Linked DNA regions of Shinella zoogloeoides. The protein of the gene in region 1 interacts with the protein of each later gene in a pairwise test. Links are inferred from orthologs where the notes say so. Each region holds a gene or a part of one and is shown on either strand. Other genes may lie near its edges. The genes, in order: ung and Q9316_RS06780.

Evidence for each region.
Region 2: the proteins of ung (region 1) and Q9316_RS06780 interact in binary tests that used the Escherichia coli proteins (3 or more experiments, as listed by UniProt). The link is inferred for Shinella zoogloeoides from one-to-one orthologs.

Annotation. Positions count from the first base shown.
Region 1 is NZ_CP132311.1:2,955,510-2,967,193, reverse strand. Bases 4,381-7,284 are described here. They hold ung (uracil-DNA glycosylase), read left to right. Parts: upstream 4,381-5,436; coding sequence 5,437-6,132; downstream 6,133-7,284. Other genes in these bases: Q9316_RS15560 (nucleoside hydrolase), read right to left, coding at 7,174-7,284; Q9316_RS15565 (squalene cyclase), read left to right, coding at 6,165-7,127; Q9316_RS15575 (dihydrodipicolinate synthase family protein), read left to right, coding at 4,381-5,354. Also shown: Q9316_RS15595 (enoyl-CoA hydratase/isomerase family protein), read right to left, coding at 1-286; Q9316_RS15590 (acyl CoA:acetate/3-ketoacid CoA transferase), read right to left, coding at 279-1,892; Q9316_RS15585 (Gfo/Idh/MocA family protein), read right to left, coding at 1,897-2,898; Q9316_RS15580 (LacI family DNA-binding transcriptional regulator), read right to left, coding at 2,895-3,935; more of Q9316_RS15575, read left to right, coding at 4,182-4,380; more of Q9316_RS15560, read right to left, coding at 7,285-8,124; Q9316_RS15555 (NAD(P)/FAD-dependent oxidoreductase), read right to left, coding at 8,185-9,420; Q9316_RS15550 (metal ABC transporter permease), read right to left, coding at 9,541-10,395; Q9316_RS15545 (metal ABC transporter permease), read right to left, coding at 10,392-11,261; Q9316_RS15540 (manganese/iron ABC transporter ATP-binding protein), read right to left, coding at 11,258-11,684. UniProt on the Escherichia coli protein: Excises uracil residues from the DNA which can arise as a result of misincorporation of dUMP residues by DNA polymerase or due to deamination of cytosine.
Region 2 is NZ_CP132311.1:1,168,598-1,180,376, reverse strand. The notes cover bases 4,874-7,872. They hold Q9316_RS06780 (class I SAM-dependent DNA methyltransferase), read left to right. Parts: upstream 4,874-5,639; coding sequence 5,640-7,106; downstream 7,107-7,872. Other genes in these bases: Q9316_RS06775 (restriction endonuclease subunit S), read left to right, coding at 7,103-7,872; hsdR (type I restriction-modification system endonuclease), read left to right, coding at 4,874-5,640. In the rest of the region: Q9316_RS06805 (glycosyltransferase), read left to right, coding at 1-202; Q9316_RS06800 (GlsB/YeaQ/YmgE family stress response membrane protein), read right to left, coding at 260-511; Q9316_RS06790 (hypothetical protein), read left to right, coding at 1,042-1,485; more of hsdR, read left to right, coding at 2,260-4,873; more of Q9316_RS06775, read left to right, coding at 7,873-8,446; Q9316_RS06770 (hypothetical protein), read left to right, coding at 8,443-9,435; Q9316_RS06765 (recombinase family protein), read left to right, coding at 9,631-10,242; Q9316_RS06760 (hypothetical protein), read right to left, coding at 10,268-11,344; Q9316_RS06755 (AAA family ATPase), read right to left, coding at 11,341-11,779. UniProt on the Escherichia coli protein: The subtype gamma methyltransferase (M) subunit of a type I restriction enzyme. The M and S subunits together form a methyltransferase (MTase) that methylates A-2 on the top and A-3 on the bottom strand of the sequence 5'-AACN(6)GTGC-3'.

The DNA.
Region 1 (11,684 bases):
GCGTCGCGAGACGCTCGAAGACGCGGTGGCCGAAGCGCACCCAGGCATGGCCGAATTCGTTCGCTTCCATGCCGGCCCAGGCGCGGATATCGCCCCCGGCCGAAAAGGCCTTGCCCTCGCCGGTGAGGATGGCGACGCGCACGGCGGTATTGGCCTCGACGTCGTCGCAGGCGGCCGACAATTCTTTCAGCATGTCGATGTCGAAGGCGTTCAGCTTTTCCGGCCGCGCGACTGTTATCATCGCGATGGCGCCGTCGATGGTGATGCGGATGCGCGGTTCAGCCATGGTTCGCTCCCGCGAGCCGGCGCTCTGCTTTTTCCGGCAGCGCCAGGCCGATCGGCGCATCGGCAAAGAGCGCCGCGTCCATCACCTTCAGGTCCGGCGAGACGATGAGGTCGAATTCCGACTGGTCGAGGATATGCGCCTGGAGATCGACGCCCGGCGCGATCTCGGTCAGCATGATGCCGTCGGGCGTCAGCTTCATCACGCAGCGCTCGGTGACATAGGTGATGTCCTGCCCCTGCGCCACGCCGCGCGGGCCGGAGAAGGTGACGTGCTCGACGGCGTTGACCAGCTTCTTCAGCTTGCCTTCCTTCTCGATGACGAGCCTGCCGTCCGCGACGGCGAGTTTGGCGCCGGCATTGAACATGCCGGAGAAGACAACCTTCTTCGCCCGCGCCGTGATGTCGACGAAGCCGCCGCAGCCGGCCGTCACATGCGGGCGGAAGGAGAGCTTCGAGACGTTGACGGAGCCGTCCCTGCCGATCTCCAGGAAGGACAGCAGCGAAGCATCGAAGCCCGCGCCCTGGAAATAGGTGAACTGGTAGGGCGAGGGCATGAAGGCATCGGCATTGGAGGCGCAGCCGAAGGCGAAGTCGAGCAGCGGCACGCCGCCGACCGCGCCCTGCTCGATCACCCAGGTGACGGCCCCGTGCAGGCCCTCTTCCATCAGGATGCGCGGCACGTTGGCGGAAATGCCGAAGCCGAGATTGACGGCGCTGCCGGCTTCCAGCTCCTGCGCGACGCGGCGGGCGATGACCTTCTGGATGTTGAATTCCGGCACGCGGAAGCTGTCGAGCGGGCGGAAGATCTCGCCCGAGATGGCGGGATCGTAGAGCGTCTGCGTCGTCTGCTTCTGGTCCGGATCGACCACGATATAGTCGACCAGCACGCCCGGCACGCGCACGTCATGCGGCTTCAGCGAGCCTTCCTTGGTGATGCGCTTGACCTGCGCGATGACGATGCCGCCATTGTTGCGGGCGGCGAGCGCCTGGTCGAGCCCGCCGAGCGTGGCTCCCTCGTGCTCGTAGGTGAGGTTGCCGCGCTCGTCCGCCGTCGTGGCGCGGATGATGGCGACTTGCGGGGCGATCGCCTTGAAATAGAGCCATTCCTCGCCGGCGAAGGTGATCTTCTCCACCACCGGCTTGCTGGCGGCGGCGGCATTCATCGCGCAGCCCTCGCGGGTGGGATCGACGAAGGTGTCGAGGCCAACCTTGGTGATGACGCCGGGGCGCTTGGCGGCGGCTTCGCGGTGCATGTCGAAGAGGATGCCGGAGGGGATATTGTAGGCGGGAATCTCGTTGCCGGTGATCATCTGCCAGATCAGCGGCGGTTCGGAGGAAGAGGGGCCGGACGGATAGGACCCGGCAAGCACCTTGGCGAGCAGCCCCTTCTTCGCGATGTAGTCGATGCCCTTGATGCCGCTCATGTCGCCGGCGGCGATGGGATGCAGCGTCGTGATGTTCCGCGGATGGCCGGTCTCCTCGAAGCGCTCGCCGATCGCTTTCAGCGTCAGGTCGGGGCAGCCGAGGCCGGAGGAGGAGGAGACCGAGACGACGGCGCCGTCTGGAATGAGGTCTGCCGCCTGGCGCGGGGTGATATGCTTGTTCATTGCTTCAGTATCCGGTTTCGATGCGGACGGTCCTGCCCGTGCGGGCGGCCTCGACGACGGCAAGGCCGGTCGCCAGCGACCAGACGCCGTCCTCGCCGGCGGCAGAGGGCTGCCCCTTGCCGGCGACGGCGGCGTGGAAGGCGGAAAGGGCGGTCTCGTAGAGATTTTTATGGTCGAGCGGCAGGGCGTGCTCACCGCTTGCATCGCGCAGCGTCACCGTGCCGGTGGCGCGCTGCGTCATCACGTTGCGGCCGATCAGCGAGCCCTCCGTGCCGTGCAGTTCGAGGCCTGTCTCGGCGAATTTCGTGGTGAAGCCGTCATGGAACTGGGCGATGACGCCGTTCCTGAAGCGCATCACGCCCATCACGGCATCCTCCAGCCCGGCCTTGCCCATGCCGCCGGCCTGCGAGAAGGCGATGGCCTCCACCGGGTCGTCGTCGAGGATGAAGCGCAGCGTATCGGCATCGTGCACGGTGATGTCGAGGATCACCCCGCCGCCGGCTTCCGGCTTGTCGAGCCGCCAGCCTTGCAGATGCGGCGGCAGGTAGACGGCGTGGAAGACGCGGGCGGCAAGCGGCGTGCCGATGCGTCCGGCCTTGATGGCCTCGCGCATCGCCCGGTGCGTCGCCGCATTGCGCAGGTGATGGTTGGTCGCCATGACGACGCCGGCATCCTTCGCGGCCTTCACCATGGCGCGGGCATCTTCGAGCGACATGGCAAGTGGCTTTTCGCACAGGATATGCTTGCCGGCTTTGGCGGCGGCGAGGGCCTGGTCGCGGTGCAGCTCGTTGGTGGTGGAGATGTAGACGGCGTCGACATCGGGATCGTTCACGAGGTCGTCGAGCGACGTCACCGCCTTCGTGATGCCCTGCTCGTCCGCATAGGCCTTGCCGCGCTCGGCGCTCGTGCTCATGACGGAAACGACCTCGCCGCCCGTCGCGCGGATCGCGCCGATCACCCATTCCTTGGCGATCGTGCTCGCCCCGATCAGTCCCCACCGCGTCATGCCGACTTCCTCTTCGTCTTCTGGCCGGCGCCGCAGCTCTGGCGCACGACGAGGCGCACGGAGCTGACGATCGCCTCGGGCTCCACCCGGCCCGTGTTGATCTGTTTCAGGAGCAGTTGCGCGGCGCGCCGGCCCATGCCCTGCGGATCGACGGAGACCGTTGTCAGCGCCGGCACGGCGGTTTCCGCCTCGATCACATCGTCGAAACCCACCACGGCGAAATCGCGGGCGGGCTCCTTGCCGGCGGCGCGCAGGCCGTCGCAGACGCCGAAGGCGGCCGCGTCGTTGAAGCAGAGGGCGGCGGTCGGCTGGTCGGGCAGCAGAAGCGCGCGCTCGATGGCCGCGACGCCGCCAGCGCGCGAGGCCGCCGAACCGATGACGAGCGTATCGGGCGCATCGAGGCCGGCTTCCGCCAGCGCGTCGCGCCAGCCCTCCACGCGCTCGGTGAAGACCGTGGTGTTGGGTATGCCGCCGAGGAAGGCGATGCGGCGATGGCCGAGCGAGATGAGATGACGCACCGCATCCTTTGCGCCGGCATAGTTGTCGGAAAACAGCGAGGAGACCTTTGCGCCGACCACGTTGCGCACCACGGCGACGACGGGGATGCCGCTGGCGGCGAGCGGCTTGAGGTCCGCCGCCTCCGTGCCGCGAGCCGGCGAGATGATGAGGCCGGAAATGCCGTGCTCGCGCATCGAGGCGATGACCTCGCGCTGGCGGTCGATGTTCTCGGCGGAATTCGACAGGAACTGCACGTAGCCGGCGGACTGCATGACCATGTCCATGCCGACCGCCAGCTCCGCGAAGAAGGAGTTGGTGAGGTCGTTGACGATGATGCCGATGATCCGCGAGGAGGCCGACTGGCGCAGGTTCGCCGCGCCGCGATTGTAGACATAGCCGAGCTCGCGGATAACGGCGTTCACCTTGGCGCGGGTCGCCTCGTTGACGAGCGGACTTGCCTGCAGGACGAGCGAGACGGTCGACTTCGACACGCCGGCGGCGCGCGCAATGTCGACGACTGTCACCCGGCTCTTGTTCACGTCCATTCCTCCCTGGGCGGGTGCTCCTGTCCCGCTTGTTGTCGGTAATTAATTGGATCGTTCCAAATTTGTCAAGCGGGATCGGCATATTTGTTGAAGCGGGTTTACCGGTCTCTAACACCGGCGGTTGGCGTATCAGCAGCCCTTTTGCGTCGTTGATCGCTCCCTTTGATGAAGCTTTCAAAATTCATCTTGAAATTTGGAACGATCTAAATTATTGCCTGACAAGACCTTCGGGAGGACTCCATGCCGATCAGCCTTTCCCTGCCGCGCGCCGATGGCGGCGTCGAAGCCTATTCGCTCGTGGGCACGCCCACGGAGCGCCCGGCCGCCGCGCCGGCCTTCAACCGCATCGCCTATGCCGCCGCCCATGTGGTGTCCGATCCGCGCCGCGACATGCGGCCGTGGGAGGCGCCGGCGGTCGACTGGGAAGCTACGCTGGCCTTCCGCCATCATCTCTGGTCGCTCGGCTTCCGCATCGCCGAGGCGATGGACACGGCGCAGCGCGGCATGGGGCTCGACTGGGCCGGCGCGCAGGAGCTGATCCGCCGCTCGCTCGCCGATGCGAGGACCGTGCCGGGCGCCGATCTTGCCTGCGGCGCGGGCACGGACCATCTCAACCCGGCCGACGCCCGCTCGCTGGACGACGTTATCAGGGCTTATGAGGAGCAGGTCGGTTTCGTGGAAAAGCACGGCGGCCGGGCGATCATGATGGCGAGCCGCGCGCTCGCCCACCTCGCGCAGTCGCCGGACGATTACCGCAAGGTCTACGGCCGCATCCTCGGCCAGGCGAAGGACAAGGTGGTGCTGCACTGGCTCGGCGACATGTTCGATCCGCAGTTGAGGGGTTATTGGGGTTCGGACAGTTTCGAGCCGGCCTTGGACGCCGTGCTGTCGATCATCGCGGAGAACCGCGACAAGGTCGAGGGCATCAAGATTTCCCTGCTCGACAATGCCTGTGAAGTGGCACTGCGCGACCGGCTGCCCGACGGCGTTCTCTGCTTCACCGGCGATGATTTCAACTACGCCGAACTGATCGAGGGCGACGGGCGCAAATACAGCCACGCCCTGCTCGGCATCTTCGATGCGGTGGCGCCGCAGGCTTCGAAGGCGCTGGCCTCGCTCGCATCGGGCGATGTCGCCACCTTCCGCGCCGTCATCGAGCCCACCGTGCCGCTGTCGCGAAAAATCTTCGAGGCGCCGACGCAATATTACAAGGCGGGCGTTGTCTTCCTCGCCTGGCTGAACGGCCATCAGGCTCATTTCACCATGCCGGCTGGCATGCAGTCCGCCCGCGGCGTCCTGCACTATGCCGATGTCTTCCGCCTCGCCGACCGGGCGAACGTGCTCGACAGGCCGGAACTTGCCGCTACGCGCATGAAAAACCTGATGGCAGTGCTCGGCGTCGCGCAAGATTAGCTGTGGATGACCGGTCCTCGCGCCGGTCCTCGCCGTCATCCGGCGCTAAACTCGCCAGCTCAAGACAGGATGGGAGCAGACGATGGCGGCAAGCGAGGTAAAGGTCGGCGAGAGCTGGAAGGCGCCGCTGGCGGCCGAATTCTCCAGCCCCTATATGGCCGAGCTGAAAGCCTTCCTGCTGGAGCAGAAGCAGGATGGCCGGCGCATCTTCCCGAAGGGCGCGGAATATTTCCGCGCGCTCGACCTGACGCCGCTCGACGAGGTGCGCGTCGTCATCCTCGGGCAGGATCCCTATCACGGGGAGGGGCAGGCGCATGGCCTGTGCTTTTCCGTGCAGCCCGGCGTGCGCATCCCGCCCTCACTGGTCAATATCTACAAGGAAATGCAGGAAGACCTTGGCATCCCGCCGGCCCGTCACGGCTTTCTGGAGCACTGGGCCAAGCAGGGCGTGCTGCTGCTCAACAGCGTGCTGACGGTGGAAATGGGCCGCGCCGCCTCGCATCAGGGCAAGGGCTGGGAGCGGTTCACCGATGCGGTCATCCGGGCCGTCAACGAGCAGGAAAAGCCCGTCGTCTTCATCCTCTGGGGCTCCTACGCGCAGAAGAAGGCCTCCTTCGTCGATCGCAACCGCCATCTCGTGCTGCGCTCGCCCCACCCGTCGCCGCTCTCGGCGCATAACGGTTTCTTCGGCACGCGGCCGTTCTCCAAGGCGAACGAATTCCTCGAAAAGCACGGACGCAAGCCGATCGACTGGCAATTGCCGGCAACGCCACAATAGAAATTGCCCGCCGGGGCTGGTAGGCTTTTCCCATGGCATCCTCCGGCTCCGTCATCGACTGGCTTCTGGATTCGGACCCGGCGATCCGCTGGCAGGTCATGCGCGATCTGCTCGATACGCCCGAGGCCGAATGGCAGGCTGAGCGTGCCAAGGTGGAAACCGAGGGCTGGGGCGCGGCGCTTCTGTCGCATCAGGATGCGGACGGCCAATGGGCCGGCGGCGCTTTCATGCCTGCCGGCTACACGCAGGAGAAGTGGCGCGAGCTGGGCCAGGCCTGGACGGCCACCTGCTTCTCGCTGCAGCAGCTTTGCGAATTCGGCCTCGATCCGGCCTCCCTGCAGGCCCGCGAGACGATCCGGCTCGTCGGCCAGCATTCACGCTGGGATCATGACGGCCAGCCCTTCTGGGATGGCGAGGTGGAGGAATGCATCAATGCCCGCACGGTGACGGCCGGCGTCTATTTCGGCGTCGACGTTTCGCCGATCGTCGCGCGGCTGCTTGGCGAGCGGCAGGCGGACGGCGGCTGGAACTGCGAGCGCTGCAACGGCTCCGATCGTTCCTCCTTCCACACGACGATCAATGTGCTCGAGGCGCTCCTCGCCTACGGGCGCGCAAAGGGGATAACGCCGGAAATCGCTGCCGCGCGGCGGGCGGGCGAAGAATATCTCCTCGAGCGCCGGCTTTTGCGCGGGCTGACGAGCGGCGCGGTGGTCGACGAGCGCTATCTCGCCTTTCTCTATCCGTACCGGTGGCGCTACGACGTCCTGCGCGGGCTCGATTATTTCCGGGCGGCCGGCGGCGTGCCCGATCAGCGCCTTGCGGAAGCCGTCGCGCACCTGCGCTCAAAACAGATGGCTGATGGCAGGTGGCGGCTCGACTGGTCCCTGAAGGGGCCGGTCTGGTTCGAGATGGAGACGGTGGGCGAACCGTCGCGCTGGATCACCTTGCGGGCGTTGCGCGTCCTGCGCTGGTGGAACGAAAACGCCGGCCGGTAAGGGCACCGGCCGGCGACAGGATTTTCACGGCTTTGGCGGAACGGCTTCAGCGCACCAGCGTCTCGTCCAGCAGCGCCATCACCTTCTGCGCATCGATGCCGATGCAGGCGTGCTGGCTCGGCAGGTCGTCCCAGTTGCCGGGCGGGAAGCTGCGGGCATCCGGTTTCTGGATCGTCTGGCCATCGGCGATGCCGCCGGCCACGACGCGGATCGCGCCGCTGCGGGTGGTGAAGAGTTCGGGCGCGACGAGATAGACGCAGGCGCAGCTGTCGTGCACCACCATGCCCTCGTCCTTCACATGCTGTCCGTAGAAGTCGATGTAGAACTGCGAGATGTCGGAGAGCAGCGTCAGGTGCCTGCCGTTCTCGGCGGTCAGTTCGGCGAGGCGCTTGCGCGTCATGACGGTCTTCATCGTCACGTCGAGGCCGACGACCACCACCTTCCACGGCGCGCCCATCACCACGTCGGCGGCCTCCGGGTCGCCATGGATGTTGGCCTCGGCGGCGGGGGTGATGTTGCCCGGCACGTCGAAGGCACCGCCCATGATGATGACCTGCTTGACGAGGCCGGCGATCGCGGGGTCCTCCTTCAGCGCATAGGCAAGGTTCGACATGCGGCCGACGGCGATCAGCGTCACCTCGCCGGGATTGGCCCGGACGGTCTCGATGATGAAGCGGTGCGCCGGGCGCGGATCGACCGGCAGGTCGATTACCTCGGGCACGTCGATATTGCCGAGCCCGTCATGGCCGTGGATCATCACCGGCCAGTCGATCGGGTTGCGCATCGGATTGTAGGTCTTGCCCTCGCCGCGCGCGACCGGCGCGGCAATGCCCCATTCGCGCTTCAGGAACAGCGCGTTGCGCGTCGTCGTCTCGATGGAGGCATTGCCGAAGACGGTGGTGATGCCGATCAGGTCGATCTCGGGATGATTGTGCAGGAACAGCAGCGCCATGGCGTCGTCGACGCCGGGATCCGTGTCAAAAATAACCTTGTGCATGGTTGGTCACTTTCTTTTTGTTTTTATAGGGCTTTTGTCGTCGTTCAGCAGATCGCGCGCTTACTGGAAGCGGGCGATGGAGAAGGGGGCGAGCGCGCTCTCGCCTTCGCCGGAAAGCAGCCGGGCGACGTGGCGGCCGGTCGTCGCCGACAGCGTCAGGCCGAGATGGCCGTGGCCGAAGGCAAAGGCGATGCGCGGGTCCTGCGGATGCAGGCTGATGACCGGCAGCGTGTCGGGCGTCGATGGGCGTCGGCCCATCCATTCCGTGCCGCCTTCTTCCTGAAGGTCGGGCACGTAGCGGCGCATCTTCCGGCGCATGGCGGCGGCGCGCTTGTAGTTGGCCGGCGCTTCCGGCGAGGCGAGCTCGACCGCGCCGCCGATGCGCAGGGCGTTTTCGAAGGGCGTCGCGACGAAGCCGTGCTCGGAGAAGAACACCGGCATTTCCAGCGTGGTCGAGGGGTTCATGAAGGTCGTGTTGTAGCCGCGCTCGGTCTCCAGCAGCACCTTCAGGCCGAGATCGGCGACGAAGCGGCGCGACCAGACGCCGGCCGTTATCGCCAGCCTGTCGAAGGTGAATTCCCGGCCGCCCTCCGTGCGCACGACCACGCCGTCCTGGGTCTGCCGCACCGAGGAGACGGTGGCGTCGAGCAGCGTCGCGCGCTCACGCAAGGCCGCCTGCAGCCGGCGCAGGAAGGTCAGCGGATATTCGAAGGTCTTGTAGCCGTCGTTGAAGGTGGCGCCGGCAAAGGCGCCTTGCAGCGCCGGCACGCGGCGGCGGGCTTCCTCGACATCCAGCTTCTCGGCATTGCAGCCGACCAGCCTGGCGTTTTCCGCTTCATGGGCGAATGCCTTGTCGCGCGCCGAAAGGCTGTCGAACACCGTCAGGGCGCCGGTGTCGCGGATATGGCCGGAAATGCCGGCGAAGGTGCCGAGGCGGATATGGTCGGCCTCGGCGGTCTTCATGAGATAGAGCATGGCCGCGCGGCTTTCCGCCGCCTTGCCGGCGCGGGCGGAGAGCAGGAATTTCAGGAGCCAGGGCGTCAGCGCCGGCAGGTCCTGCCAGCGCACGGTGAGGGGCCCGAGCGGATCTAGCAGCCATTTCGGCACGGAGAGCAGCATGTCCGGCCGGGCGAGCGGATCGATTTCCGGCACGGCGAGGATGCCGGCATTGCCGACCGAGGCCGGCAGGCCGCCGGCATCCCGTTCGAGGATGGTGACGCTGTGGCCCTGTTCCATGAGATTGAGCGCTGTGGCGCAGCCCATGAGGCCACCGCCGACGATACCGATATGCGCCATGCCGTCCCGTTGCCGCTCTGTTTTCGTTGCAGTCCGCCGCCCGCGAAGCACGGCCGGCCATTTGCGCCGGACGATAGACGGAAACCGGATGGCTGTCGACAGAGTGAAAGCCGCGCCGGATCAGGCCTCCCTGCGGGCATCGATCGCCGGCCTGCGGCTCGCCAGCACCTGGCGCAGGAAGGCGAACACGAAGACGATGGTCATCAGGAGCACGATGGTGGGCGCGGGCGCGCTGTCGAGCATGAAGCTCAGCCAGATGCCGAGGAAGGTGGCCCCGACGGCGACGGCGACGGCGACCATCAGCATGCTCGGGAAGCGCCGGGTGAGCAGGGCGGCGATGGCGCCCGGGGCCACCAGCATGGCGATGGCCAGGATGATGCCGACCGCCTTCAGGGCGCCGACCACGACGAGCGAAAGCACGGTGAGCAGGCCATAGTGCAGCAGCTTCACCGGCAGGCCGATGGCCGAGGCGTGCTGCCGGTCGAAGGCATGCACCAAAAGGTCCTTGCGGAAGAAGAGGATGAAGGCGGTCGACGCGCTGGCGATCGCCGCCGTTTCCACGAGATCGGAGACGGCGATGCCGAGCATGTCGCCGAACAGGATGTGGTCGAGGTGGATGTCCGGCTGGATCTTCACGTAGAGCACGAGGCCGAGGGCGAACATGCCGGAAAAGACGATGCCGAGGATCGTGTCCTCCTTCACCCGGCTGTTGTCCTTGAGATAGCCGGCGGCAAGCGCGCAGAACAGGCCGGCGACGAAGGCGCCCGCCGCGAAGGGCAGACCGACGACATAGGCGATGACGACGCCCGGCAGCACGGCGTGCGAGACCGCGTCGCCCATCAGCGACCAGCCCTTGAGCACGAGATAGCAGGACAGCAGCGCCATCGGCACCGCGATCATCAGTGTCACCAGGAAAGCGTTCTGCATGAAGGCGAGCTGGAAGGGCAGGAGGGCGAGTTCAAGCGTCTCGTTCATGGTTGGCGGCCTTCCGTGACGAGTGCCAGCCGGCTGCGGCGGCGGGCGGCGATGAGGCCGTGTTTCGGCGCGAAGAGGAAGGCGAGAAGGAAGATCGCCGTCTGCAGCACGACGATGATGCCGCCCGTCGCGCCGTCGAGGAAGTAGGAGGCATAGGCGCCGACGAGGCTGGTGCCGGCGCCGAGCGCGGCGGCGATGACGATGAGGCGCTGGAAACGGTCGGTGAGGAGGTAGGCGGTCGCGCCGGGCGTCACCACCATGGCGATGACGAGGAAGGCGCCCACCGTCTGCATGGCCGCGACCGTCGAGGCGCTGAGCAGCGTGAAGAACAGGATCTTCAGGCCGGTCGGGTTGAGGCCGATGGAACGCGCATGGCTCTCGTCGAAGAAGGTGACCATCAGGTCCTTCCACTTGACGAGCAGGATGAGAAGCGTGACGGCGCCGATGATGGCAAGCTGGAGCGTATCCTCGGGCGTGACGGCGAGGATATTGCCGAGCACGATGGTCTGGATGTTCACCGGCGTCGGCGACAGCGACACCATGAAGAGGCCGAGGCCGAAGAAGGAGGAGAAGATCATGCCGATGATCGCGTCTTCCTTGAGCTTCGTCTTGCGGTTGAGGAAGAGCATGGCGGCGGCGGCGAGCCCGCCGGACAGGAAGGCGCCGACGGCAAAGGGCAGGCCCAGCATGTAGGCGCCGGCGACACCCGGCACGATGGAGTGGGACAGCGCGTCGCCGATCAGCGACCAGCCCTTTAGCATGAGATAGGCGGAGAGGAAGCCGCAGATGCAGCCGACCAGCGCGCTCACCCACATGGCGTTGACCATGTAGCCGTAGGTGAAGGGTTCGAGAAGCGTTTCGATCACGGCGTCTTCTCCGGATCGCGCTCGCCATAGATGACGAAGGGGCGTTCGTCGTCGGTGATGACCTTGACGGTGCGCTTGTCCTCGTCGTCGTGCAGGTCGTGCCCGCCGAGGATGAAATGGCGCAGCACGCCGCCGAAGGCGCGCTCCAGATTGGCCTCGGTGAAGGTCTCCTTCGTCGGGCCGGAGGCGATCACCGTGCCCTTTACGAAGACGGTGCGGTCGCAGAAGTCGGGCACGCTGCCGAGATTGTGGGTGGAGACCAGCATGACGCGGCCTTCGTCGCGCAGCTTGCCGAGCAGCTCGATGATCTGTTCCTCGGTGTTGACGTCGACGCCGGTGAAGGGTTCGTCGAGAAGGATCACCTGGCCTTCCTGCGCCAGCGCCCGGGCGAGGAAGACGCGCTTTCGCTGCCCGCCGGAGAGT
Region 2 (11,779 bases), 1.8 Mb from region 1 along the record:
CACGGTGCTGAAGGATGGCGAGAACGGCCTTCTGGTGGAAAATGCCGACGACCCCGCGCATTTTGCCGGCGCCATGCTGCGGCTCTGCGATCCCGATCGCCTCGCCCGCCACGCCGCCGCGGCTCGCGCGCGAAGCCTGGACTACAGCCTGGAGCGCATGATCAGCGAGACGGAAGCCATCTACCGCGGGCTGGTCGCATAATAGAAAGGCCGCCCCTTCCCGCGAAGAGACGGCCCTCGAAAACCGTATGGCTTGATGCTACCGCCTGATCGCCCGCGCCAGCGCGATCAATATGCAGGCGCCGATGAAGCCGGCGACGAGATAGCCGAGCCAGCCGCCGAGCGATACGCCGATTAGCCCCAGCAAAAGGTTGGCCACGGCCGCGCCGATGATGCCGAGCACGATGTTCATCAGCACGCCCATATTGCTCTTCATGAACATCTCGGCGAGCCAACCGGCGACACCGCCGATGATGATGGCCGCGATCCAGCCGATACCTGCGTCTTCCATGCGTGTCTCCTCAAGCTCCAGGTGACCGGCGCGAGCGGCCGGCGGCGAGGAAACGCAAAAAGGCGCGTAAAGTTCCATGAGGGAACTTCGGCATATGTCAGGGAGGAGAGAAAATGGTCGGAATGGCGGGATTCGAACCCACGACCCCTTGACCCCCAGTCAAGTGCGCTACCGGGCTGCGCTACATTCCGGACCGCGCAAACCTCTATATTCTCGGGCATTTGGACGCAAGCCCCGTTTTGGGGAAATGAGAACGAATTGGCAAAAAAGTTGGGCTGGTGGGACTTTCCCGACGAGAAGTCCCACCAAAAGTCCCACCGAATGTTCGTAGAAAGTTCACGTACAGGTTACCTTTTTTCTGAACGTTTTGATGCCTGTTGAGAGGTGAGCAAAGAGCGCTGCGGTACCGAACTGGCAATCAAGCCATGAAGCTTTAGCGTCTTGAGGTGGATTTAACCTACAGTGTTCTATCGAAGAACCTGCATCGCGGCTGCGATCAGATCACAGAACCTCGAACTTCAGGTATCGATATGGAACCTGTATCATCCACCAACTCATATCCCGGCGAGAATGCCAGCGCCTTTGCAATCGTCCAACTCGGCAATGCCTATTACAATGCCGCAATGGAACTCTTTAAACACGCGAGCGCGCCCGATCCATTGTCATTTGCGCCAGCACGGCTTTGCGCCATTCACGCCATCGAGCTTTATCTAAACGCTGTCCTGCGGCATGAGGGAGTAGCACCTTCGCAGATACGCGGGCGGATGCATAACCTCGCAGACCCAACTTTCTTCACGCGGCTCAAGCTTCGCAAGAAAACTGCCGATCACCTTCAAGCGCTAACGGAACGTCGGGAATACCTGATCGCTCGCTATGCACCAGAGCAGGCGTCACAGCACACCGAACTCAACCGCCTGACGGCAACGCTGGTCGAGGTCATGATGAAGGCGGGCCATTATGTCAGTAACCCATAGGAGGCGGTAGCGGACGATTTCTGCTTTGCCGCTAGGCACCGGAGACCTATGATCAGATGTTCTTCATCTGGCACACCGGCGATATAGACGAGTACCGCAAGGTGGATAGAGTGACCCTCATCGGGCCGCAGAGGCTTCGCGTACGGTTCTCAACACCGGTCTGGCATCTTGGCTGCGTGAGAAGGTTTCATAGCCGATACTGTTATCTCGCGACTTGGTTGTGAGCATTGACGCCGCAAAGGCTTTGAGGAGGATGGTCGGCGTGACAGGGGTGAAACTGAGACGCCTACGATGTCAATTTAGAGATGTGATTATCGCCACGTTCTTCTGCGGTGAGATAAGTTAAGTTAATTCAGATGGTTGCTTCCAATATCCGTTCTCCGGTGGAGTACGTCAAATGACAGCTTTGTATGTGGCTTGGTGGCGGTATGTCGGTAACTTGTCGTTCGATCTGGCACCAAGTGGCACCATTGAAGTCTGGCGCGCCATCTTGCAACCTGTTGCACGCAATTTTCGGATTTGCGCTATCTCCATTGTCAAGCATTAAGCTTCACCTTCAGCGCGTTCTTGACCTCCTGGTACAGGGTTGTGACATTTTGATGCCGAAGCTGGACAGTTACTGCGGAACGCTGCTCGACGATTTCCGCCGGTGCCCAACCTCTCGAACAGCTCGGTCTCATCTGGGATAAATCTCAATAACAGAGCCGAAAATAACACCTGGCGCTGGACAAAAGTTAACGGCCTCGTGCAAGGATTGCGGCCACGGGGGCGGATATGGTTGCATCACTGAACTTTGATTTTCTTGCGGCGCATGACAATCGACTTGTGACACTGGGCGGGCTCGCTGAACAGTATTTCAGCGGCGATCCATCGACGGCAATTGTCAAGCTCCGCCAATTCGCCGAACTCATGGCGAAGTTGATCGCCGCTCGCCATGCCTCCTACCGTAACGAGCGAGAGACCTTTGACGAAACCTTGCGGCGGCTGTCCTACGAACGGATCATCCCAAAGGAGGTTGCCGACGTTTTCCATACTCTGCGCAAAGCGGGCAACACCGCCGTTCACGAGGCCAAGGGCGATCACGCCAACGCGCTGACCTCGCTCAAGTTCGCCCGGTCGCTCGGCGTCTGGTTCCATCGCACATACGGAAAGCAACCCGGCTTCACTCCCGGCGCCTTTGTTCCGCCTCGCGAGCCTGTCGATGCCACGGCGCCACTGCGCCGGGAGATCGATGCGCTGCGGCGCAAGGTGGTCGAAAGTGACGACGCCGCCACCGCTGCTCGCCTTGAGGCCGAGGAGCAGGCTCGCGCCCGTGAGACAGTCGAGGAACGGTTGCAGCGCGAGGCGGAGGAGCGAGCGATCTGGGAACAGCTTGCCCAGGAGAGCGCGGCGGAGAAGGAGGCCATCGCTGCCAAGCTCGCAGGTATTCAGGCAGCGGCGGAAGCTGCCCCCCGCGTCGAGGTGCAGGAGCTTGTCGAACGCGGTGAGCAGGCAGCCGCGAAGATCGACCTCGATGAGAGCCAGACCCGCGCCCTGATCGATCAGCAGCTTCGAGATCGTGGCTGGGAAGCGGACACCAAAACGCTGCGCTACAGCGCCGGTGTACGTCCCGCCAAGGGGCGCAACATGGCGATTGCCGAATGGCCCACAGCTAGCGGTCCTGCCGACTACGCGCTTTTCGTAGGCACTATGCTGGTGGGCGTCGTTGAGGCGAAGCGCCGCCGCAAGAATGTCTCCGCCGCCATCGACCAGGCCGAACGCTATTCGGTCGGGATCAGGGACAGCTCAGACTTTGTGTCGGCGGGTGGACCCTGGGGGGAGCATCGGGTCCCTTGCGTCTTCGCCGCCAATGGCCGCTCCTATCTGAAGCAGATCGAGACCGAAAGCGGTATCTGGTTTCGCGATACCCGGCGCAGCGCCAATCATCGCCGTGCGCTGGTGGACTGGTTGACGCCGGATGGCATAGCGCGGCTTTTGGAGATCGATCTCGACACGGCCACTGCCACACTCAAAACAAAGCCATTCGAGTTTGGTTTTCCTCTGCGCTCGTATCAGGAAACGGCGATCCGTGCCGTGGAGGCCGCACTGTCTGCCGAACAGCGGTCCATGCTGGTTGCGATGGCGACCGGCACCGGCAAGACCAAGCTCGCCATCGCCATGCTCTACCGGCTGCTGTCAGCCAAACGCTTCCGCCGTATCTGCTTCGTCGTGGATCGCAGTGCCCTCGGCCACCAGACCGAAGGTGAATTCTCGACCACCAAGGTCGTATCAGGCAAGACCTTCGCCGAGATTTTCGGCCTCAAGGGACTGGAAGACGTTACGCCCGATCTGGAAACCAAAGTTCATATCTGCACGATCCAGGGGCTGGTGAAGCGTGTCCTCTTCGCCGCCGACACCTCGGAGGCTCCACCCGTCGACCAGTATGACCTAATGGTCATTGATGAGTGCCATCGCGGCTATCTGCTTGACCGGGAGATGTCGGACGCCGAAATGAGCTTCCGGGGGCAGGACGACTATATCTCCAAGTATCGCCGGGTGCTCGAATACTTCGACGCCGTGAAGATCGGCCTGACGGCGACGCCAGCCCTGCACACCACCGACATTTTCGGCGAGCCGATCTTCCGCTATTCCTATCGCGAGGCTGTCATCGACGGCCATCTGATCGACCACGAGCCGCCGATCCGCATCGAAACCGCGCTCGCCCGGTCGGGCATCGATTTTGCTGGAGGCGAGCAGGTCGAGTATCTTGTGCCGGAAACCGGCGAGATCAACACAGCAACGCTGCCGGACGAAATCCACTTTGAGGTGGAGCAGTTCAACAAACAGGTGATTACGCCGGAGTTTAACCGTGTGGTCGCCGAAGAGCTAGCCAGGCACATCGACCCGGCGCTGCCTGGCAAGACACTGATCTTCGCTGCTACCGATGCCCACGCCGACATGGTGGTCAATGCGATCAAGAAGGCGTTCAGCGACGCCTACGGCGAGATCGACGATGCGGCGGTGAAGAAGATCACCGGCAGCGTCGATAAGGTGCAGACCCTGATCCGCTCGTTCCGCAACGACGCCAATCCGCAGATCGTTGTCACCGTCGATCTTCTGACCACCGGCGTCGATATACCGAAGATCACCAACCTTGTCTTCCTGCGCCGGGTTAATAGCCGCATCCTCTACGAACAGATGATCGGGCGAGCGACGCGGCAATGCCCGGAGATTGGCAAGGAGGTGTTCCGCATCTTCGACGCCGTCGACCTTTATCCGCATCTGCAAGGTCTAACGGATATGAAGCCGATTGTCGTCAACCCGTCGATTAGCTTCGAGCAGCTTGTCCGCGAGATGGTCGAGGCGACCGACGATCACCAGCGGGAGGCAATCCGCGAGCAGATGGCCGTAAAACTTCGTCGCCGTCTCAAGAAACTGCCCGAGGATGCGCGGCAGCGGTTTGAGGCTGTCGCGGGCGAAACGCCGGAAGCGATGTTGCAGCGGTTGCTGGCTGGCGACGCGCCGGCACTTTCCGCCTGGTTGACAGACCGCGCTGCCATTGGCCCGATCCTCGATTGGCAGGGCGATGACGGCAATCCGCGTATTGTGCCGATCTCGCCGCACAGCGATGAAGTTGTTGCTGTAACGCGAGGTTATGGCGAAGCTGAGAAGCCCGAAGACTTCCTCGATAGTTTCACCGCCTTCGTCCACGACAACGTGAACAGCATCGCCGCGCTCAAGCTGGTGGTGACGCGCCCCCGCGATCTCACTCGCGCAGATCTGAAGGAGCTGCGCCTGGCGCTCGACCGCAGGGGCTATTCGGAAGCCAATCTGCGTCGTGCCTGGGCGGATGCGAAGAACGAGGAGATCGCCGCCTCGATCATCGGCTTCGTGCGTCAGGCGGCGATTGGCGATCCGCTGACCCCGTACGAGGATCGCGTCAGATCGGCGATGCGCTCGATTATGGCGAGCCGCTCGTGGACCGATCCGCAAAAACGCTGGCTGTCGCGGATCGGTGAGCAGATCGAAAAAGAAGTGATTGTCGACCGCGAGGCCATCGACAAGGAGCCGTTCATCGCCGATGGAGGGTTCAACCGTCTCAACAAGGTGTTCGGCGGGGAGCTTGAAAACATCCTTGCCGGGATCAATGAAGAAATGTGGAAGAAGACCGCCTGATGACAACCACCACCGACATCGTTGCCAAGCTTTGGGGCCTCTGCAATGTCCTGCGTGACGATGGCGTCACCTACAACGAGTACGTGACCGAGCTGACCTACCTGCTGTTCCTGAAGATGTTGGAGGAGACGGGGCGCGAGGATCGGCTGCCTGACGGCTATCGCTGGGGCATCCTCGCCAAGCGCGAGGGCGTGGAGCAGCTCAACTATTACAAGGCGATGCTGCTCGATCTCGGCAAGGCCAGGGACGGCCTGATCAGCGCGATCTTCACCGATGCGCAGACGCGGCTTCGGAAGCCGACCAACCTCAAGGCGCTGACTTCCAACATTGACCAACTTGACTGGTTCTCCGCCCGCGAGGAAGGGCTCGGCAATCTCTATGAAGGGCTGCTGGAGAAGAATGCCGCCGACAAGAAATCCGGCGCGGGGCAGTATTTTACGCCGCGACCGCTGATCGATTGCATCGTTCGGCTGATGCAGCCGCAGCCCGGAGAGGTCGTGCAGGACCCGGCAGCGGGCACGGCGGGCTTCCTCGTCGCCGCAGACCGCTTCATCAAGGATCACACCGACGATCTTTACAAGCTCTCGCCCGAGCAGGCGCACTTCCAGCGCAACAATGCCTTCGTCGGCGGTGAGCTTGTGCCGGACACGCATCGGCTCTGCATGATGAACCTGCTGCTGCACGGCGTCGAGGGCGGCGTGGTGAACATCGACACGCTGTCGCCGGATGGCGAGGCATTGCCCAAGGCCGATCTGATCCTGACCAATCCGCCGTTCGGCACCAAAAAGGGCGGCGGTCGCCCAACCCGTTCCGACTTCTCGGTGACGGCGGACACATCGAACAAGCAGCTTGCCTTCGTCGAGCACATCGTCCGCGCCCTCAAAGCCGGTGGCCGCGCTGCTGTGGTCGTGCCGGACAATGTGCTGTTCGAGGACAATACCGGGCGGCGTCTGCGTACCTGGTTGATGGAGCTTTGCGACCTGCACACGATCCTGCGCCTGCCGACTGGCATCTTCTATGCACAGGGCGTCAAGACCAACGTGCTGTTCTTCCAGCGCGGTAAGACCGACAAGGGCAATACCAGCGTCGTGTGGGTCTATGACATGCGGGCCAACATGCCTGCCTTCGGCAAGACCCGCCCGCTGACCGTGGCCGACTTCGCCGAGTTCGAGACCGCCTATGGTTCCGATCCGAACGGCAGGGCCGGGCGGAAGGATGAGGCCGAGGATAGCCGCTGGCGCATGTTTACCCGAGAAGCGATCACCGCCCGCAACGACAATCTCGACATCGCATGGCTGCGCGATACCGAGGCCGAAGCCGAGGAGGCGCTGACCGAGCCGGAGGACATCGCGGCCGCCATCATCGGCCACCTCAAGGCCGCTCTTGAAGAGATCGAGGCACTGTCGGAGGAAATCGAGCCGGATAGCGTCGAGGAGGCCGCTGCCATCGCGGAGGCGGCTGAATGAGTAAGCTGCCACAAGGCTGGGCCGAAGCCACGATTGAAGATGTGACCGAGTATGTTCAGCGAGGCAAGTCCCCAAAATACGCGTCCCATAGCGATCTCCCGGTGATAAACCAGAAGTGCGTTCGCTGGACCGGTGTTAATGAGGCTTACCTCAAGTATGTTGACGCGTCTCAGTGGGCATCGTGGACGGCAGAGCGTTTCTTAGTTGACGGTGACATTCTCTGGAACTCAACCGGCACCGGAACGATAGGTCGTGCTGCGATTTTCCGGCCACTAGTGACGGCCCCACGTGCCGTTGCAGATAGCCATGTTACGATTGTTCGGACGAACCCAGCGACATTGCCTGAGTACCTACACCGGCTTATCCAATCGCCATTAGTCCAGTCGAAGCTCGATGAGATGCAGTCCGGCTCGACCAATCAGGTTGAATTAAGCAAATCCGAAGTCCTAGAGACCCTCGTTCCCCTCCCACCACTCCCCGAACAGCGGCGGATTGTGGCGAAGATCGACAGCCTCAGCGGCAAATCCAGACGGGCCCGCGATCACCTCGACCACATCCCCCGCCTCGTCGAGAAGTACAAGCAGGCCGTGCTCGCGGCAGCTTTCAATTCCGTTGAAATGGCGGAGTGGCGGCAGGTTCAACTCGAAAATGTTTTGACGGATGCGCTGATAGGGCTTGTTCGCGGGAAGAGCGATCAGTCAACCATTCATGGCGTGCCCTACATTCGAATGAACCACTACGATCTAGATGGTCGGTGGAATGACGATGATCTCACGCTAGTAAATGCCGACGCCGCAGAAATGGCCCGATACGAGCTGCGCGACGGCGATCTGCTGTTCAATACTCGCAATAGTTTTGAACTTGTCGGAAAGGTGGCGATCTGGAGCGGCAGGCCATCAGGCTATCTGTACAACAACAATCTACTCAGGCTTCGCTTCAGATCGGAGGTCATCCCGGCTTTTGCTTTCTACCAGATGATCTCTCCGCAGTTTCGGGCATACCTTCACTCGCAGAAAAGCGCGACGACGAGTGTGTGTGCGATCTACCAGCGAAGCATTATGGCCGCGCCGTGGGCCTATCCTGATGCAGATCGACAATTGGAAGTCGCCAATTGGATTGAGGGTGCGTTCTCGAAGATCGACCGCCTCGCCTCCGAGGTGACCAGCGCCGGCAGGCTGATCGACCGTCTCGATCAGGCCGTTCTCGCCAAGGCCTTCCGGGGCGAACTCGTGCCGCAAGACCCCGAGGACGAACCCGCCAACGTGTTACTGGATCGGATCAGGGCTGAGCGCGGAGCCGCACCGAAGTTGAAGCGCGGCCGGCAGGCCAAGGCGACATGAAGGTCTTCATTGCTAATTTCGGACGCGAGAATTATGCGTGGCCCGACTGTCTGGCTCGCGGCACCATCGCGACGACGAATGATGTCGCAGTGCAAGGTTTTTGGGAGGCGGGCGACCGCGAGAGCTATATTCAGAACCGTATGAAGTTGCACAAGACGGCGGCGGGAAAAACGCCGACCCGTCCGGTTGCCTCTCGATGGTTCAATCTGATGACGACAATCGTTGAGAGTGAAGGCGACATCTGGCTACACCGGGAGAAGGATCAACTCTGGTGGACAACCTCGCGACCCGATCCTGCGACCTTCGAGCCGCTGAAGGAGACTGTCGGAGATCGTCGCGACGTAATCATCTGCCACAAGCCGTGCCAACCCTGGTCGAACAAGAGCCGTAAAGGTAACCGGCTCGAATGGGCTGGGCTGCACCCCAAGGCGCAGGAGTTCCTGTTTACCGAAGGGACGCTCCAGCAGCTGAAGCCCGACAATGCCGAGTACGCCCTGGCACTGATCGATGGCGACGATATCAACCCATGGCATTCCCGGCTAGATTGGAAAGCAAAGGTCGAACGGCGCAAGAAGAACCCCGGCACCACATTCAACGCTCGCCAAAAAGCGATCTGGCGCATGGCGGCAACCGCGAAGGGCACAGTCGATTTCGCCAACGGCCAACAGGTGTTGAGGACCGTCAAGAACAAGGACCTTCTTATCCCTGAGCATGAGTTGATGCCGTTTCTCGACGCTCTTCTCACCGAACAGGACGGCCTCTGCGCCATCACGAACCTCCGTCTCCAGTATGATGGTGACGAGGATGACAGGGAAATGCTGTGCTCACTCGACAGGATCGACAGTAGCGGCCACTATGAGAAGGACAACTTGCAAATTGTGTGTCGGTTCGTAAATCGATGGAAGAACAGCAGCGATGACAGCGAGTTCCGTAGGTTAATCCGCGTCGTGCGAGGTGAACCTGACGGTGAAGAGAACGCCGATCATTGATACAAACGTTGAATTTCACAACCTCGTGGAGACGTGGAATTCAGGTCTAGGTAGAAATATCCTCGGTTATGATCAATGGTTTAGTTGAGGTGTGCTGATCCTGAACCAGCATTTATCTGGTTCATTTTGAGCGTTTGACTATCTAAAATAAACCGCCATTATGGAAACCACCCTAACTAAACCGAAGAGGTTTCCATGCTCGCCCGAGCTTATCTCCGCGCGTCAACTGATGAACAGGACGCTACCCGCGCACGCGCTCAGCTTGAGGCGTTTGCAGAAGAGCGGGGCCTAATTATTGCATCTACATATGTGGAGAACGAAAGCGGCGCGAAACTCGCCCGTCCCGAACTGTTCCGTCTTCTATCGGATGCCCGGCCCGGCGACATCCTTCTAATCGAGCAGGTGGATCGCCTGTCGCGTCTAACTGCATCGGACTGGCAGAACCTTCGAGGAGAACTCGACGCCCGGCAGGTGCGAGTGGTCGCTCTTGATCTTCCTACATCATGGATGTTGGCAGCGCCTTCCGACGATTTCACCGGAAGGATGTTCAGCGCTATCAATTCCATGATGTTGGATGTCCTCGCTGCCGTAGCTCGAAAGGATTACGACGATCGTCGGTGCCGACAGGCGCAAGGGCAAGCTAAAGCCAAGGCAGAAGGCCGCTATCGTGGCCGCGTCGAGGACGTCAAGCGCAACGCAGGTATTGCCTCCATGCTGAGGGCCGGAATGTCTTGGTCCCAGGTCCAGAGCGTAACAGGTGCATCCCGTGCAACTGTTGCAAAGATCGCGAAGCGTTTAACAGCCTAGAGAACGCGTCAGCATTTTCATCCACTCATCCGAAGTGATTGCTGAAGTTCAATGCGGCCGCCGGGCGCGTAGCCCCTTTCTCGATTTTCTCGCCTTTCTTTACATCCACGTTCGCAAACTCAATCATATCTTCCGTGGCCCAATGCATAAGTCGCAGCGCCAGCCCCCCATTAGTGACGTGGGTGCGCCAAGCCTTTGCTCCGTCGAAGTCCCTTGAATATTGGCCAGTAAGACTAAAAGGATTAATTTGACGGCTGCATTTCCCAGCCACAATCTGGCTGCAGAGTTCTCGGAGTGTCGATGAAAAGCGCCCGTCCCGAGCGCATTCCACGCCTTCCAGACTTGCGGCAAACTCCGAGCCAAGCGCGAACGGCTTGAGCTTTCCATAGCTAAGCTCTTCGCCTCCGGCAATCTGAAGCGCTAGCGCACCTAAAGTTATTGCAAAGTGGAGATCGCTAGCGTTGCGAGCGGAACGCCAAGTGTAATCCGCGAACTCAGCGGATACGATGTTGCGCAGGTGTGTCAACGCAACAACAGGGCTAGCCACTTTTATCGGTGGTTTATCCATCATCTCGCAGTGGCATCCTCCAAATTCATCAAGTTGAGCTTCAATATCGAACCGCTCTTCAGTTGAACTGTCGAATGCCGAGCCGACCCAAATCCGCTGTGACAGTGTAGACACCGCGGCAGCGCTAGCAAAAATCCTTTGTGTTTCGTGCATCATTTGAGTTGGCGATAGATCTGGAAGCGCCGGATCCGAGCGAAAATCGCTAACAGACTTCGCATCAATAGGGCTTGCTTCTGACGCCCTCAAGCATATTTGTAGAATAGTATGATATCTCTGCAAAAGATCATGTGTTGAATATATATGCTTTAGCTCCATTATTTCTAGAAACTGGTCAATTTGCTCGTAGTCTGGGCCAAGATTTTGACCCCATAGAATTTCTTCCGCATAATCTGAGATTACTAGCTTTAATGGTAGTTCTTGGTCAGTAATATCAGAGAAATGAATTAATCTATCTATTATTTCCTGTCCAGTTTTTGCGTCAACTGCATAATTTGGAACGGCCAATATCGCGGTATCAAGGTAAATTATACTCATTGCTTATTGCTCTTATTGGCCCGCTTCCGAGCGGCCGCTTTGATGAGCCGTGCTACGTCGTTCTGACTTTGGTCAAAGAAATCTTTTGGCCAGTTTGAAATTGCACCGAACTCAGACACCTCGATCGGTCTAATTTCACTTTTCCCGTCATGCTTCTCCGTGAACAGAATGTTGACCAGATGGCGAACGTCGTCACGCTCGGCAAGGGCGATCCTCAAGCGTAACCGGTCGATTAGGTATTCACTATGGGTTTCAAGTATCATCTGCTTTCCGCTGAGGGCTAGCGAAATAAAGAAGTCGGCAAGACGCGCTTGGACGCGGGGGTGCAGGTGAAGCTCTGGCTGTTCAAATATTAGAAGACTACCCGCCGGCGCGAGTAGAGAGGTAACCACAAGGGGAAGAACCTGACTTACGCCAACGCCGACATTTGTTAGG